3 regions of the Brevibacterium sp. 'Marine' genome follow, and region 2 is predicted to be linked to each of the others. Evidence: predicted binding sites of a transcription regulator. Region 2 holds the regulator's gene; each other region holds the start of a gene.
The links. Region 2 encodes HrcA, which represses chaperone genes, less so after heat shock. Its sites were predicted from a motif close to TTNGCACTCGNNNNNNNCGAGTGCNAA; they were not measured.

Region 1: groL (chaperonin GroEL) is a predicted target of HrcA. The motif match lies at 1,782-1,808, and genes of this name have one in related genera.
Region 3: groES (co-chaperone GroES) is a predicted target of HrcA. The motif match lies at 1,454-1,480, and genes of this name have one in related genera.

Annotation. Positions count from the first base shown of each region.
Region 1 covers NZ_CP051626.1:3,443,146-3,446,408, reverse strand. The annotation lists gene HF684_RS15530 (DUF3263 domain-containing protein) at 1-7, shown strand, start outside; gene HF684_RS15525 (LytR C-terminal domain-containing protein) at 10-573, shown strand; gene HF684_RS15520 (cold-shock protein) at 1,020-1,223, shown strand; gene groL (chaperonin GroEL) at 1,965-3,263, shown strand, end outside.
Region 2 covers NZ_CP051626.1:2,280,579-2,283,841, forward strand. The annotation lists gene dnaJ (molecular chaperone DnaJ) at 1-541, opposite strand, end outside; gene hrcA (heat-inducible transcriptional repressor HrcA) at 669-1,709, opposite strand; gene HF684_RS10375 (DUF3097 family protein) at 1,870-2,733, shown strand; gene HF684_RS10380 (DUF4870 domain-containing protein) at 2,885-3,263, shown strand, end outside.
Region 3 covers NZ_CP051626.1:3,150,241-3,153,503, reverse strand. The annotation lists gene HF684_RS14155 (resuscitation-promoting factor) at 1-1,070, shown strand, start outside; gene groES (co-chaperone GroES) at 1,635-1,928, shown strand; gene groL (chaperonin GroEL) at 1,965-3,263, shown strand, end outside.

The sequences.
Region 1 (3,263 bases), 1.2 Mb from region 2:
GAGGTAGACATGACCGACGAATTCGACGAGATCGAGCCCGGCCGGCGCAGCGGTGCCCATCGACAGGAATCCGCGGCGTCGTCGAACATCGGTGCCATCTCGCTGGTCATCATCCTCGCCCTGGTCGCGGTCCTGCTGGTCGTGGCCGCCATCAACATCATCTTCTCCTCGATGGGCAACCCCGAATCGAAGATCGCCGATCCTCCGGCTTCCGAATCAACATCGGCCGAACCCTCGCCGAGCGAGAGCGAAGTCAGTGTCGCAGACGACTCGATCACCGTCGACGTCCTCAACGGCTCCGGCGTCTCCGGCGCTGCGAAGAAGTTCTCCGAGGCGGTCGAAGAGAAGGGCTGGAAGCTCGGCCAGGTCGGCAACTACTCGACGAATCTCACGGATTCGACGGTGTACTACAACGGCGAAGAGAACGCCTCGCAGGCCAAGCTCGTCGCCAAGTCGCTGGGAGTCTCGGCCACGGAGGCCTCGTCCGACTTCGAAGCCGATATCACCGTCGTCATCTGTTCGGACATCGCCGATCGCGGACCCGAGCCCAGCGAAGGCGGGGACTCGGAGTGACCCGACGCGATTCGGTCGCGCGGCAATGAGACTGCGTCGGCTGGATCGGTTCGGTCTCGATCGCCTCGGCGATGGGGGTATGAGACGGGGACGCCTCGGTCGCGGTTGGGCATAGGGCGGTCGGCCGCCTCGGCGAATTCCTGACCGAACGGTCTGATTCCATTCTTAGCGATCCCCGCTGTGAACAGGGCAGAAACCCTTAGATAACGAATCTATAACAGTGCTGAACCGCTCTAGGTGGGATGCGCGCCTGCGGTAGAGTTGCAACAGCTAGGCAAGCACAGCACCTTGTGTTCTATTCGTGCTTCACCGAGATAATTCTCTAGAGGTCAATGAGAGAAGTCGCGGGGTCAGTTGAGTTTTACTAGCTTCCGTATCTCAGGTGGGGTCATCTGATCGCGGCTGCGATGCGGGATTTCAATGGCACTGCACTGTATGGAGAAGTAATGGCACAAGGTACCGTCAAGTGGTTCAACGCTGAAAAGGGCTATGGATTCATCACCCTCGAAGGCGACAACCAGGACGTGTTCGTTCACTGGAGCGCAATCCAGATGGACGGCTACCGCTCTCTCGAAGAGGGCCAGCAGGTTCAGTTCGAAGTAGGAGAAGGACAAAAGGGTCCTCAGGCGGAGTCCGTCACCCTCCTCTGAGACTGGCTGCTGTCAGCACAGTTTTCTGATCCGCTGCGGCGGGTGGTCGGAACGGCCTTCGGGCCAACCGGCACCAACCGCACGGGGGAAGCGCCGAGCAGGCAACTGCTCGGCGCTTTTCAGTGCCCGCGGGGGTGCCCTCGGGTGAGTGACCTTGGGGCTCGCGGGGGGAGTGCCTGCGGGGGAGTGCTCGCGCGGGAGTGCCCTCCGGATCGTGGCCACTTGATGCCTGCGACTTGCTCGTCATGATTCAATCGGCGTAATTGACCACCTTGTTTCGTAGTACTCACTTTCCTCGGTGTGATTTTCGGAGAAGACAGTACCGAATGCCGAAAGTGTGGACGGGAGAGGCTTCTGAAGTCGACCTGCAGGTCGCGGGCGGAGTCTGTTCGCAGGCTTGGGGCGCGAGCCGAGGGCCGGGTCTGAGGCCCCACCACTCCGGGTGCGCCACCTGCGCTAACCGTTTCGCGCTGGGCCGAAATGCCCTCTGCTCCTTCCTCCGGCGCCGAGAACTCGTGGCTCGCGCCCTCCTGAGCCCGTCATGGCAGGCAATGAATATTTGCACTCGCATGGGGAGAGTGCTAAATCTAGTACTGGTGAAAACCGATGGGTTCCCACCAGTCGTCTCGAGAGCGTGGTCCATATGTGGAATGGAACATGCGGACACACTCTCTGCCGTCGCGGGCGCTGACGACTGCTCTGGATTCCCACTCCACTCCATCAGGGAGGATCTAAGCCGCTATGGCAAAGATGATTGCATTCGACGAAGAAGCTCGTCGAGGACTCGAAGCTGGCCTCAACCAGCTTGCGGACGCGGTCAAGGTGACCCTTGGACCCCGCGGTCGCAACGTCGTGCTCGAAAAGCAGTGGGGCGCACCGACCATCACCAATGATGGCGTCTCCATTGCCAAGGAGATCGAACTCGAGGACCCCTACGAGAAGATCGGCGCTGAGCTCGTCAAGGAAGTCGCCAAGAAGACCGACGACGTCGCAGGCGACGGAACCACCACCGCTACCGTGCTCGCACAGGCTCTCGTCCGCGAAGGCCTGCGCAACGTGGCAGCCGGTGCTGATCCGCTCAGCCTCAAGCGCGGCATCGAGAAGGCCGTTGAGGCCGTCACGAACGTCCTGCTGAACAACGCCATCGACATCGAGACCAAGGAACAGATCGCCGCCACCGCAGGCATCTCCGCCGGAGATCCCGCCATCGGTGAACTGATCGCCGAGGCCATCGACAAGGTCGGCAAGGAAGGCGTCGTCACCGTCGAGGAGTCCAACACCTTCGGACTCGAACTCGAACTGACCGAGGGTATGCGCTTCGACAAGGGCTACATCTCCGGTTACTTCGTCACCGACACCGATCGCCAGGAAGCTGTCCTTGAGGATCCCTACATCCTCATCGTCAACTCCAAGATCTCGAACGTGAAGGACCTGTTGCCCGTCCTCGAGAAGGTTCAGCAGTCCAACAAGCCGCTGTTCATCATCGCCGAAGACGTCGAGGGCGAAGCCCTGGCCGTCCTGGTGCTGAACAAGCTCAAGGGCACCTTCAAGTCCGTGGCCGTCAAGGCTCCGGGCTTCGGTGACCGTCGCAAGGCTCAGCTCGCCGATATCGCCATCCTCACCGGTGGCCAGGTCGTGTCCGAGGAAGTCGGGCTCAAGCTCGACAGCGTGACCACCGACCTGCTGGGCACCGCCCGCAAGGTCGTCATCACGAAGGACGAGACCACCATCGTCGAGGGTGCAGGAGACGCCGAGGAGATCGCCGGACGGGTCGCTCAGATCCGCGCCGAGATCGAGAACTCGGACTCCGACTACGACCGTGAGAAGCTGCAGGAACGTCTGGCCAAGCTGGCCGGCGGTGTTGCAGTCATCAAGGCCGGAGCCGCCACCGAGGTTGAGCTCAAGGAAACCAAGCACCGCATCGAAGATGCCGTGCGCAACGCCAAGGCTGCTGTGGAAGAGGGAATCGTCGCCGGTGGCGGCGTCTCGCTCATCCAGGCGGGCAAGGCCGCTTTCGCGGACCTCGCACTCTCCGGAGAC
Region 2 (3,263 bases):
AGTTGCAGGTCTGGTTCGTGACCATCTGGCCCAGCAGGGTCCGCGTCATGCGCTGGACGCTGCCGGCGCCGTGGCACAGCGAGCAGGTCTCGATCTTCGTGCCCTCCTGCGTGCCGGCACCCGAACAGGTGTCGCAGACGACCGCAGTGGTCACGTCGAGATCGACGGTGCCGCCGAAGGCCGCAGTCTTCAAGTCGATGTTGACGCCGACGAGGGCGTCCTTGCCGCGCTGCGTGCGCGGGATCGGGCCTCCGGCCTGTCCGCCGCCACCGCCGAAGAAGGTCTCGAAGATGTCTCCGAATCCGCCGAAGCCGCCGCCGGCGGGGAAGCCCTGACCGTTCTCGCCGCCGCCCATATCGTAGTTGCGGCGCTTCTCCGGGTCGGAGAGCACATCGTAGGCCAGTGAGATGGCTTTGAATTCGTCTTCGTGACCGGGATTGACGTCCGGGTGGTACTTGCGTGCCAGCTTCCGGTACGACGACTTGATCTCAGCCGCGGAAGCGTCTTTGGACACTCCGAGTGTTTCATAGTGATCGGCCACAGAAACTTCTCTCTCCCTGACGTAGTGGTCTTCTCTGTTCGTGGTGGTGGCTGCGCTGCTGCGCGGTGCTCACCGGTTGTGTGCTGCCCGACTGCGGGCACCCCTGGTCGTCGTCACTGCACCGGCCCTACCCTCGGTCGAGGATCGAGGACACGTACTTCGCGACGGCACGGACTGCCGAGATCGTCGTCGGATAGTCCATCCGGGTCGGGCCGAGCACCGCCAGTCTGGCCGACGAACCCGCGTCATGACCATATTCGGCGGCGACGACGGAAGTCGAGCTGAATGATTCGTGAGTATTCTCACGCCCGATGCGCACGCTGATCCCCTCATGGTCTTCGGCCATCGAGGTGAGCAGCCGGAGCAGGACCACCTGCTCCTCGAAGGCCTCGAGGATCGGGGCCATCTTCTCTCCGAATTCGCTGCCGGAACGGGCGAGGTTCGCAGTTCCGGCCATGATGATGCGTTCTTCGCGGGTCGCGGCGACGAGGTCGACCACGGCGGCCCTGATCTGTGTGAGTCCGGACTCGTCACGCCCAGCCGCCTCACTCGATTCGGCGGCGACCGCCTCGGCGGTGGGAGCCGAACCGAAGACCTGCGCAAGCGTGCGCCCGGCGAATTCGGCGTTGATCTGGTCGCGCAGCCCGCGAACGGCGTCCTCGTCGAGCGGGGTCGGGGTGATCACTGACTTCTGCTCGACCTGACCGGCGTCGGTGATGAGGACGACGAGGATCCGGCCGGGGCCGAGGCCGACGATCTCGACGTGTTTGATGCGCGCCCGCGACACCGTCGGGTATTGGATGAGCGCCACCTGGCGGGTGAGGCCGGAGAGCACGCGGACGGTGCGGTCGAGCATCTCGTCGAGATCGACATCGCCGTCGATGAGTTGGAAGATCGCGCGGCGTTCAGCCGTGGTCAGCGGTTTGAACTCGTCGATGCGGTCGACGAACATCCGGTAGCCGAGATCGGTGGGGATCCGACCGGCCGAGGTGTGGGGTTGGGCGATATAGCCTTCTTGCTCGAGCTGGGCCATATCGTTGCGGATCGTGGCCGGGGAGACGCCGAGGGTGTGGCGCTGGACGATCGCCTTCGATCCCACGGGTTCGTTGGTGGCGACGAAGTCCTCGACGATGGCGCGCAGCACCTGTGCACGTCTGCTGTCGTTCATCGCGGTTCTCCTCTCCGTCTCTTCAGCCGATCGCGGTCCCGTGCCGATACTTGGCACTCCTTGAGCCTGAGTGCCAATTCTACGCTTCTCGTCCCCGGAATTCATTTCTGGGGTGACCTGCGGGTCTGCGCGCCTGCGGGACCGTCCTTGATTAAGGTGGGTGCCCGTGAATGCTTTTGATCGCTATGGCCCCGATGTGCTCTCCGGTTCCTCGCCGTCGTCGCACCGTCCGAAGAAGTCCCGCCAGGTCGAGCTCGGCCTGGGCATGGTTCTCGAGGATGCGATGAGCGGCTATGTCGGTGCGGTCGTCGGCGCGGAGAAGACCACGGCCGGTGTCGTCGTCAAGCTCGAGGACCGCGTCGGCAAGGTCCGGGCCTTCCCCTTGGGACCGGGTTTCCTCCTCGAAGGTCAGCCCGTCGATGTGCAGCTGCCGAAGAAGGAGGCGCAGCAGCCCGGGCGGACGGCTTCCGGGTCTCGCGCCGTGGTCGGGGCGAAGGCCCGGGTGGCTCGTGGATCGCGGATCTGGGTGGAGGGCAAGCACGATGCCGAGCTCGTCGAGAAGATCTGGGGCGATGATCTGCGCATCGAAGGCGTCGTCGTCGAACCCCTGGGCGGTCTCGACGACGTCGCCGACAAGCTCGCAGCCTTCGGTCCGGATCGCGAGCATCGGGTCGGTGTCCTCGCCGACCATCTGGTGACCGGGACGAAGGAATCGAAGATCGCCGAGGCGGTCCGTGCCGATCCGCGCTACCGCGATGTCGTCCATATCATCGGCCACCCCTACGTCGATATCTGGCAGGCGGTGAAGCCCCATGTCGTCGGCATCCGGCAATGGCCGGTCGTCCCCCGCGGTGAGGATTGGAAGACGGGAATACTGCGTCGCATCGGATGGCCGCACGCCGATCATCGGGACGTCGCTCGCGGCTGGGTGCGCATCCTCGGGAAGGTCAGCACCATCGCCGATGTCGAACCGACGCTGTCGGGTCGGGTCGAGGAACTCATCGATTTCGTCACCGTCGGCTGAGTGACTTCGGTGGTGCGGCGCGGTGGCCCGCGGTGGTCACGCGGATCTGTCGACGTGTGCCGAAACTGTCACAGGAGTGAGGCTTCCCCGACATCCTCGGGACACCCGGCTCGGATAGTGTGAATGGCAGACGTTCTTCGAAAGGATCCCCATGTCGCACCACCCCGAGCAGCCGGGCAGCCGGCCGATGCCGCCGAACTACTCTCAGGCCTCCGGCCCGCAGCAGCCTTACGCGTCGCAGGGCCGGCAGTATTCTCAGCCGCAGACGCACAGTGGGCAGCCGGGATATGGTGGGCAGCCGGGGTACGGCTCACATCATTCGTTCGGCGCACAGCCTGGATATGGCGCGCAGCCGGGCTACGGCGCACAGCCTGGATATGGCGCGCAGCCTGGTTTCGGCATGCCGCAGATGCACAACCCGGCGATGTTCGACTCCCGCTCTCTGCCCGAGCAGGCGTACGGACCCGGCTCCGAACAGTTCTGGATGGCCCCCGAACCCGATCGGACCACGGCTCTGTGGACCCACCTCG
Region 3 (3,263 bases), 870 kb from region 2:
AAGAGATCCGAACCTTCGGCGGAACGGTCGGGGACATCCTCGACAGCCACGAAATCGATGTCGATAAGCGCGACCAGGTCAAGCCCGGTGTGGGCACCAAGGTCGACCGTGACATGACGATCACCGTCAACACGGCGAAGAAGGTGGCGCTGTCCGTCGATGGCGAGGAAACGAACGAATGGACCAACGCGAACACCGTGGGTCAGGCTCTGGCCGACCTCGGCGTCGACGCGAAGGGCGCCGATCTCAACGCGAAGGCCAGCCAGCGTCTGAAGGACGAGGGCAATGACATCGAGGTGACCACGTCGAAGGACCTCACCGTCGTCGCCGATGGCAAGGACCACAAGGTCTCGGCCGCTGTGGGCACCGCGAAGGAGGCGCTCAAGGACACGGGCGTCAAGCTCGACAAGGACGACTTCCTGTCCGTGCCGATGTCCGCCGAGGTCTCCGACGGCCAGGTGCTCACCGTCAACCGCGTGAAGAACGACACCGTTAAGGACAAGCAGACCATCAAGGCCAAGGTCGAGACCAAGAAGTCCGACTCCCTCTACGAGGGTGAGACCAAGGTCGAGACCGAAGGCAAGGACGGCGAAAAGCAGGTCACCTACAAGGTCAAGACGATCAACGGCGAAGAGGTCAAGAAGGAGAAGAAGGACGAGAAGGTCCTCTCCGAACCCAAGACCAAGGTCGTCATCCAGGGCACCAAGAAGAAGGAAGAACCGGCGGACACCGGCGGCTCCGACTCGGGTGATTCCGGCGATTCCGGTTCGAGTGACTCCGGTGACTCGAGCACCGGCGGCGGCTCCGGCGGCGGTTCCATGTCCACCGCTGAGATCAAGGCGATGCTCGGCGGACCCGGTTCCAAGTGGTACTCGGTCGTCGAGTGCGAGTCGAACTTCAACCCGCGTGCATCGAACGGCACCCACTTCGGTCTCTTCCAGTTCCTGCCCTCGACCTGGGCGGCCATGGGCGGCAGCGGCAACCCGTCGGATGCCAGCCCGCAGGAACAGTTCCAGCGCGCCAAGAAGCTCCAGGCTCAGGAAGGCTGGGGGCAGTGGGCCTGCGCCTGATCTGAGATCAGAGCCGGTTTGCCGACTGGGCGCCTGAAGACAATGAACTCTGGCCGCCATTGACAACAGATATCGACAACTGAGCTGAGGCGGTCAGCAAGGAGCGTGGGCCCCGAGGAGAGATCCTCGGGGCCTATGCTTTTTTGGCACAGCTTCCGACAGCCTGCAGCCCTCGGGTATGGAGACCCGGGACCAGCGAGGACCGGCTGGCAACGGCGAGTTCCGGACGATTCGTGCGGGAAATGCGGCTCGAATCCCGCATGGATCGTCCGGAACTCGGTACGAGAAGCTGGCGTACGCCCGGAACTCGGCGGCTGAAGCGCCCGGCTATGACCCTCCCGAACCCACCCAATCTGAACTTTCGCCCAGAGCATGACGAATTGCTGGCACTCAAGTTGACCGAGTGCTAAGAGCGTTCTAGAGTCAGAATTAGCACTAGCACTCATTGAGTGCCAGTTTCATGAGACGGTCGAATCGCTCGGCACCCGCGACGACGAGAGGTTCATGGCAACAGCCGCCGTCTGACTCGATGAAATAGAACCCAGCGAAGGGAGAGGGCCCGATATGTCGGTCTCCATCAAGCCACTCGAAGATCGGATTGTCATCCGTCAGGTCGAAGCAGAACAGACTACCGCCAGTGGTCTGGTCATTCCCGAAACCGCCAAGGAAAAGCCTCAGGAAGGCGAAGTTGTCGCAGTGGGCCCGGGCCGCGTTGCTGACAACGGCAACCGCGTGCCGGTCGACGTCGCCGTCGGCGACAAGGTCATCTACTCCAAGTACGGAGGCACCGAAGTCAAGTACGCAGGCGAAGAGTTCCTCGTACTCTCGGCTCGCGACGTGCTCGCCGTCATCGGCTGAATCCCCTGAACAACAACTTCACTGACAGGAGGACGAATGCCTAAATCATTGGAATTCAACGACGAAGCCCGTCGTGCACTCGAAAAGGGTGTCAACACCCTGGCCGACACCGTCAAGGTGACACTGGGACCCAAGGGCCGCAACGTCGTGCTCGACAAGAAGTGGGGCGCTCCCACGATCACGAACGATGGTGTGACCATCGCCCGTGAGGTCGAGGTCGACGATCCGTACGAGAACCTCGGCGCACAGCTGGCCAAGGAAGTCGCCACCAAGACCAACGACATCGCAGGCGACGGAACCACCACTGCGACCGTTCTCGCTCAGGCCTTCGTCAACGAAGGACTGCGCAACGTTGCCGCAGGTGCCGCACCCGGACAGCTCAAGCGCGGCATCGAGACCGCCGTCGAGGCCGTCTCGCAGCAGCTGGGCACGATCGCCCGCGACGTCGCCGACTCCTCGGAGATCGCACACGTTGCCGGTCTGTCGGCTCAGTCGCCTGAGATCGGCAAGCTCATCGCCGATGCCTTCGACAAGGTCGGCAAGGACGGCGTCATCACGATCGACGAGTCGCAGGCCGCGTCCGTCGAGCTCGAGATCACCGAAGGAATGCAGTTCGACAAGGGCTTCCTGTCGCCGCACTTCGTGACCGATGCCGATCGTCAGGAGGCTGTGCTCTCCGACGCTCTCATCCTCATCAACCAGGGCAAGATCTCCAACATCCAGGAGCTCCTGCCCGTCCTCGAGAAGGTGCAGCAGGCCGGCAAGCCGCTGTTCATCATCGCCGAGGACATCGAGGGTGAAGCTCTGTCGACCCTGGTCGTCAACAAGCTGCGCGGAATCATCAACGTCGCCGCCGTCAAGGCTCCCGGCTTCGGTGACCGCCGCAAGGCCATCCTCGAGGACCTCGCCGTCCTCACCGGTGGCCAGGTCGTCACCCCGGACATGGGCATGAAGCTCGACCAGGTCACCCTGGAAGAGCTCGGCAACGCCCGCACCATCACCGTCACCAAGGACAACACCACCATCATCGATGGTGCCGGTGCCGACGATGCTGTTGCCGGTCGTGTCGCTCAGATCCGCGCCGAGGTCGAGAACACCGATTCCGACTGGGACCGCGAGAAGCTGCAGGAGCGCTTGGCCAAGCTCTCCGGCGGAGTCGCCGTCATCAAGGTCGGCGCCGCCACCGAGGTGGAGCTCAAGGAGCGCAAGCACCGCGTCGAAGACGCCGTGTCCGCTACTCGTGCCGCCATCGAAGAGGGCGTCGTCGCCGGCGGTGGATCGGCTCTGATCCACGCTGCGAAGGTCCTCGACGGCAACGACCTCGGTCTGACCGGT